3 regions of the Nocardioides maradonensis genome follow, and region 1 is predicted to be linked to each of the others. Evidence: predicted binding sites of a transcription regulator. Region 1 holds the regulator's gene; each other region holds the start of a gene.
The links. The regulator LexA, encoded in region 1, represses DNA repair genes until DNA is damaged. The targets are predictions, from matches to a motif close to TCGAACANNTGTTCGA.
Positions count from the first base shown of each region.

Region 1 (2,219 bases):
GGTCTGCGTGCCGGTCGCCGAGGCCGCCTCGCTCGCGATGTCCCAGAGCGTGTCGCCGGGCTGGACCGTCACCACGTGCACGTCGGGCGTGCCGGAGTGGCTGCCCGCGGCGGAGGCGGAGGCGACCACGAGGCCGACGGCGAGCACCGCCAGCAGGCTGAGCGCGAAGACGACGAGCCGGCCGCGGCGGGTGAGCCGCACCTGCGGGCGGGAGACGTACGCGGGGCTGAAGCTGATCGTGCTCATGGTGGCCTCCGGGGAAGTGGATGCTGGTCCGTGTCCGCTCACCCTGACCGAGGCCGCCGACACAACTTCTCGGCCTGGCTTCGATCAGACGTTCGATCGAACACATGGACGAGCATAGAACACGCATTCGACACAACCGCGGCATTTCGTCGCACGCGTGTTCGACGGCGTGTCGCGACACGCCGCATCGAACACCTGTTTGAGATCCACGGTGATCGGCGTTACGTTCGATCCATGACCAAGAAGGCTGTTCGCCCCGTGAGTGAGCTTCCCGACGGTCCGCCCGACGGCACGGGCCTCACCCCGCGCCAGCAGCGGATCCTGACCACGATCAAGAAGGCCATCGACAAGCGTGGCTACCCGCCGAGCATGCGCGAGATCGGCGAGGCCGTCGGCCTGACGAGCACCTCGAGCGTCGCCCACCAGCTCCGCCAGCTGGAGGCCAAGGGGTTCGTACGCCGCGACCCGCACCTCCCCCGCGCCATCGAGGTGTTCCTCCCCGAGACGCTGATGAAGCGCAAGCCGATCTCGAGCATGGCGGAGACGTCGTACGACGAGACCTCGATCAACGACGCCGCACCCGAGCCCAGCAACGTGCCGCTCGTCGGCCGCATCGCCGCCGGTGGCCCGATCCTCGCCGAGGAGCGGGTCGAGGACGTGTTCCCGCTGCCCCGCCAGCTCGTCGGCGACGGCCAGCTCTTCCTGCTGGAGGTCAGCGGTGAGTCGATGATCGACGCCGCCATCTGCAACGGCGACTACGTCGTCATCCGGCAGCAGGCCACCGCCGAGAACGGCGAGATCGTCGCCGCCATGATCGACGGCGAGGCCACGGTGAAGACCTTCCAGCGCAAGGACGGCAAGGTCTGGCTGCTGCCGCACAACCCGGCCTTCGACCCGATCGACGGCACCCACGCCACGATCCTGGGCAAGGTCACCGCGGTGCTCCGCAAGGTCTGACGAAGGCCCCAATCTTTACTCCGCGCCGGGTCCGGGCGGAGGTGTGCATCCCCTAGATTCAGCAGGTGATCCGCACCTCCGGCCGGGCGCGCGTCCTTTCCCTCGTCCTCGCCGCGACGCTCGCCGGCCTCGGTGCCACCGGCGTCGGCGAGTCGGCGCACGCCACGCCCATCGCCGCCGGCCACGCGCGGCCGAGGATGACCCACGCGCAGGCAACCGACGCCCTCTCCCGCGCCGACCTGCTGTTCCACGGCACCCGGGTCCCGTCGCGTCAGGCGCAGCAGCACGAGGACGCCACCATGCTGCTGCGCGACCTGCGGGCGGCGTACCCGACGCTCTCCCCCGCCGAGCGCCGGCAGGCCGACCGGATCCTCGCCCGGCCGGGCCCCTCCGACCACGACCCGGACTTCCCGGTCGTCTACACCGGCACCCAGCACGAGGAGTGCAGCGCCACCCTCCCGCTCTGCGTGCACTACGACCTGGCCTCCGGCGATCCGGGCGGCCACAACGACACCACCAACGGCGTCGACCCCGCGGACGCGGACACGAACACCACGCCCGACTACGTCGACTCGGTGCTCGCCACGATGGAGCACGTCTGGACGACGTACGCCGCGGCCGGCTACCGGATGCCGCTCGGCGACCTGTCGAGCCCCGACAACGGCGGCGACGCCAGGACCGACATCTACCTCGGCGAGCTCTCCCGGTACAGCCTCTACGGCTTCTGCACGAGCGACGACCCCGCCCTGAACACCGAGTTCGCCGGATCGGCGTACTGCGTGCTCGACAACAACTACGCCCATGCGGAGTACCCGTTCCACACGCCGCTGGAGAACCTCGAGGTGACCGCGGCGCACGAGTTCTTCCACGCGGTGCAGTTCAGCTACAACTTCTTCCAGGACCACTGGATCATGGAGGCCACCGCCACCTGGGCGGAGGACGAGCTCTACACCGACATCAACGACAACGTGCAGTACCTGGCGATGAGCCCGATCACCCGGCCCGATCTGCCCCTC
Region 1 is NZ_BAAHAZ010000010.1:192,245-194,463, reverse strand. It holds gene ACYVAQ_RS14045 (LysM peptidoglycan-binding domain-containing protein) at 1-246, opposite strand, end outside; gene lexA (transcriptional repressor LexA) at 481-1,203, shown strand; gene ACYVAQ_RS14035 (MXAN_6640 family putative metalloprotease) at 1,269-2,219, shown strand, end outside.

Region 2 (2,219 bases), on a different contig from region 1:
GCAGCATCGGATCGTTCGTGGGGATGGTTCCCAGCGAACACTCATCAGGTGCCACGAGGAGCCAGGGCTCGATCACCAAGACCGGCAACAACCACGCCCGTCGGCTGCTGATCGAGGCGGCCTGGCACCACCGCCCCGCTACATCGTGGGCGCCACCATGCGGGCTCGTTGGGACCTCGCACCGGCCGCGGCACGGGTCCGCGGCGATGAAGGGAACCGGCGGCTGCACCGGCGCTGGGTCGGGTTCATCGATCGCCGCAAGCGAGCCACGGTGGCCGACGTCGCGATCGCCCGCGAGCTCGCGGGCTGGTGCTGGTCCCTGGCCGTGATGGAGGACTGAGCCCCACCGACTGCTTCGCCGCCACGCCAGGGCCTGGTGGCAGCGCGTGGAGCGACCCGCGATGCGGCTATGAGCAGCCCCCCATGACAGGGGCCACGCTCGTACTTAGACAAGCGGTCCCGCTCCAGCCGAACCACCGTCCTGCGGTACCCAACCCGCGCATATCAGCATGACCGCGCGTCGCCAACGACACGCTCACCAGGCCCACCAGCAGCGAAGCAGGGGCGCCCGCCGCGAAGACACCCACGACGGGCGCCTTCACCCTGCCCTTGACAGCCAGCCCCTACATATCAGCCGCGAGCGCTAACGGCCTCGTCGTTGGTTGAGTAGCCCGAGCGAGGAACGAGCGAGGGCGTATCGAAACCAACCCAGGCTTCCTTCGGGGCTGGTGCCTGGCGGCCGCACCTTAGCCCGTCGTCCCCCACTGTCGAGGCTGCCTCCGGCATCGCTGCGCGACGCCTGCGGCGGCCTTGACAGTGGGTCCCTGACGACGGGCATGACGGCGCGGAGTCGGCACGGGCTTCGCCCGCGCCGCCGCTTCGCGGCCGCCAGAAAACATATTCTGACCTGCGAGGATGCCTGTGGAGACACTCGATAATCTGTTCGATCACTGGTATCATTGAGGTAGTTGACCAGCTTCATCTCGGGAGTCTCAATGACCGTGGAACAGGTGCTCTGCCACCCGATCCTCGCGTGCGCCCGAGACCTCGAGAAGGCGCTGAACTCGGTCGCGGAGATGCCGGCTGACTACCTGCGCACCCGCGACAAGGAGCAGGCACTCCTGACTCTGGCTCGGGTCAAGTCGGAGACCGCGGAGCTCGAGCTCCGACTGCTCGCCGCCGCTTCCGATGTGGCCGAAGAACACGCCGCCCGCGACGCCGGCACCTGGTACGCCCACGCCACCCGCATCACCGCACAGGCGGCCCGGGTCGACCTCCACCTCGCGCGAGACCTGCTGGCGCACCCGCTGACCGCAGCGGCCATGCGCGAAGGCGCCGTGAACACCGCCCAAGCACGAGTGATCATCCGGTCCATCGACAAGCTCTCCACCGAGGTCGACGACCTCACCCGCGTCCGGGCCGAGAAACACCTCATCAAGCTCGCCCAGACCTACGACCCCAAGGACCTGACTGTCCTCGGCACCAAGATCCTCGAGGTCGTCGCCCCCGACCAGGCCGAAGCCGAACTGGGCAAGGCGTTGGAACGCGAAGAGCAAGCCGCCCGCGACAAGTGCTCGGTGAAGCTCCAACGACGAGGCGACGGCACCACCAAGATCACCGCACTGGTACCCGACTCCATCGCAGAGCGACTGACGACCTACCTCGACGCCGAAGACTCACCCCGCGTCACCAAGTCCCGCAGTCGCGGTGAGGCGTTCTGCCGGCTCCTGGAGATCCTCGACCCCCAGCGGCTCCCCGACCACGGCGGCGACGCCACCACCGTCATCGTCACCATCCCCTTCGAGGCGCTCAAGAACGAGCTCGGCTCGGCCATGCTCGGCACCGCCACCATCTCCGCGAGCGAGGCCCGTCGGTTGGCCTGCACCGCCAAGATCATCCCCGTCGTCCTCGGCGGCAACTCCGAGATCCTCGACCTCGGACGTGCACGCCGGTTCCACACCCCACCGATGCGCAAGGCCATGCGCCAGCGCGACAGGCGCTGTCGGGCAGAGGGTTGCTCGATCCCGGCAGCGTGGTGTGAAGCACATCATCTGAAGCCCTGGTCCGAAGGCGGCCACACCAACTTCGCCGACGGAGTCCTGCTCTGCTCCCATCACCACCACCGAGCCCACGACACCCGCTACGAGATGACCAAGCTGACCTCGGGCGACTACAGGTTCCACCGGCGGAACTGAGCCTCGCGTAGCCTGCGTGTCGTG
Region 2 is NZ_BAAHAZ010000001.1:273,093-275,311, reverse strand. It holds partial or broken gene ACYVAQ_RS01165 (transposase) at 1-119, shown strand, start outside; gene ACYVAQ_RS01160 (hypothetical protein) at 158-340, shown strand; gene ACYVAQ_RS01155 (HNH endonuclease signature motif containing protein) at 996-2,195, shown strand; gene ACYVAQ_RS01150 (transglutaminase-like domain-containing protein) at 2,217-2,219, shown strand, end outside.
Region 2: the regulator LexA is predicted to act here: its motif matches at 932-947, upstream of ACYVAQ_RS01155 (HNH endonuclease signature motif containing protein).

Region 3 (2,219 bases), on a different contig from region 1:
GCCGCGATGGCGGGTCACTCGCCGCAGCCGGTCGTCGACGCGGTCCAGCGGCGGTTCGGGGAGATCGGCGGCGCGACCGCCATGCTCCCGACCGAGGACGGTGAGTGGGTCGGCGCCGAGCTCACCCGCCGGTTCGGGCTGACCCGCTGGAACTTCGCGCTCACCGCCACCGACGCCAACCGGTGGGCCATCCGCCTGGCCCGAGCCGTCACCGGCCGGCCGAAGCTGCTGTTCCACAGCTACTGCTACCACGGGTCGGTCGACGAGTCGCTCGTCGTCGCCGACGGTCGTGGCGGATCGGTGTCGCGTCCGGGCAACGTCGGTGCGCCGGTCGACGTGGCGCTGACCTCGCGCGCGGCGGAGTTCAACGACCTCGCGGGGCTCGAGGAGCAGCTCGCCCACGGCGACGTCGCCGCGGTGGTGATGGAGCCGGCGCTGACCAACATCGGCATCGTGCTGCCGGAGCCGGGCTACCTGGACGGCGTACGCGACCTCACGCGGCGGTACGGCGCCCTCCTGCTGATCGACGAGACGCACACCCTGTCGGCCGGCCCGGGCGGCTGCACGCGGGCGTGGGGCCTGGAGCCGGACATCGTCGTCGTGGGCAAGGCGATCGGCGGCGGCGTCCCGGCCGGTGCGTACGGGGTCTCCGCCGAGTTCGCCGACTCCGTGCTGGGCCGCTCCGACCTCGACATCGTCGACATGGGTGGCGTCGGCGGCACCATGGCCGGCAACGCGGTCTCCCTCGCCGCCGTGCGCGCCACCTTGTCGGAGGTGCTCACCGACGATGCGTTCGACGGCATGATCGCCACGGCGACCCGCTACACGACCGGGGTCCGGGCCGTCTTCGACGAGTACGACGTCCCCTGGACCGTCATCCAGCTCGGCGCCCGCGCGGAGTACCGGTTCACCCCGGTCGCCCCGCGCAACGGCACCGAGGCCGACGCGGCCCACGACCAGGAGCTCGACGACTACGTGCACCTGGCCCTGGTCAACCGCGGCATCCTGCTCACCCCGTTCCACAACATGGCGCTGATGGGGCCCACCACCACCGCCGACCACGTCGACACCCACCTCGCCGCGCTGCGGGAGGTCGTCGGGGCGCTGGCGTGTTGAGTCGCCCCCTCGCTGTCGTTGGTTGAGTAGCCGCGAGCGCCAGCGAGCGGCGTGTCGAAACCAACTGCCGCTTCCTTCGGGGCCAGTCACTGGCGGCCGCACCGTAGCCGAGTCGGCACGGGCTTCGCCCGCGCCGCCGCTTCGCGGCCGCCACAAAACATGCCCTGACCTGCGCATTTGTTGTCGAAATGCCTTCTGAAATTGTTCGAACAGGTGTATGATCGAAGGAGTTGATCAGCTCTATCTCGGGAGTCTCGATGACCGTGGACCAGGTGCTCTGCCACCCGATCCTCGCCTGCGCACGAGACCTCGAGAAGGCCTTGAAGTCAGTCGCAGAGATGTCGGCCGACTACCTCCGCACCCGGGACAAGGAAGCAGCTCTCCTGACCCTGGCCAGGGTCGAAGCCGAGGCCGCCGAGCTGCGGCTACGGATCCTTGCGACAGCGGGTGATGTCGCCGAGGAGCGCGCCGCCCGCGACGCCGGCACCTGGTACGCCCACGCCACCCACATCACGGCGACCGCTGCTCGCGCCGACCTCCACCTCGCCGCCGACCTCGTCGCCCACCCGCTCACCGCAGCGGCCATGCGAGCCGGGTCCGTCAACACCGCGCAGGCGCGGGTGATCATCCGCTCGATCGACAAGCTCTCGGACGAGGTCGACGACCTCACCCGCACCCGCGCCGAGAAGCACCTCATCAACCTCGCCCAGACCTACGACCCCCGCGACCTGCGGGTCCTCGGAACCAAGATCCTCGAAGTCGTCGCCCCCGACATCGCCGAGGCCGAGCTCGGCAAGGCACTGGAACGTGAGGAACAAGCCGCCCGCGACAAGTGCAGCGTGAAGCTGCAACGCCGTGGCGACGGGACCACGAAGATCGCCGCCCTGGTCCCCGACTCGATCGCCGAGCGGCTCGCCACCTACCTCGACGCCGAGGACTCACCCCGCGTGACGAAGTCCAGGTCCCGTGGTGAGGCGTTCTGCCGACTGCTGGAGGTCCTCGACCCCAACCGGCTGCCCGACCACGGTGGTGACGCCACGGCCGTGATCGTGACCCTCCCCTACGAGGCCCTGGTCAATGACCTCGGGTCCGCGATGCTCGGC
Region 3 is NZ_BAAHAZ010000009.1:44,546-46,764, forward strand. It holds gene ACYVAQ_RS12285 (transaminase) at 1-1,116, shown strand, start outside; gene ACYVAQ_RS12290 (HNH endonuclease signature motif containing protein) at 1,374-2,219, shown strand, end outside.
Region 3: the regulator LexA is predicted to act here: its motif matches at 1,322-1,337, upstream of ACYVAQ_RS12290 (HNH endonuclease signature motif containing protein).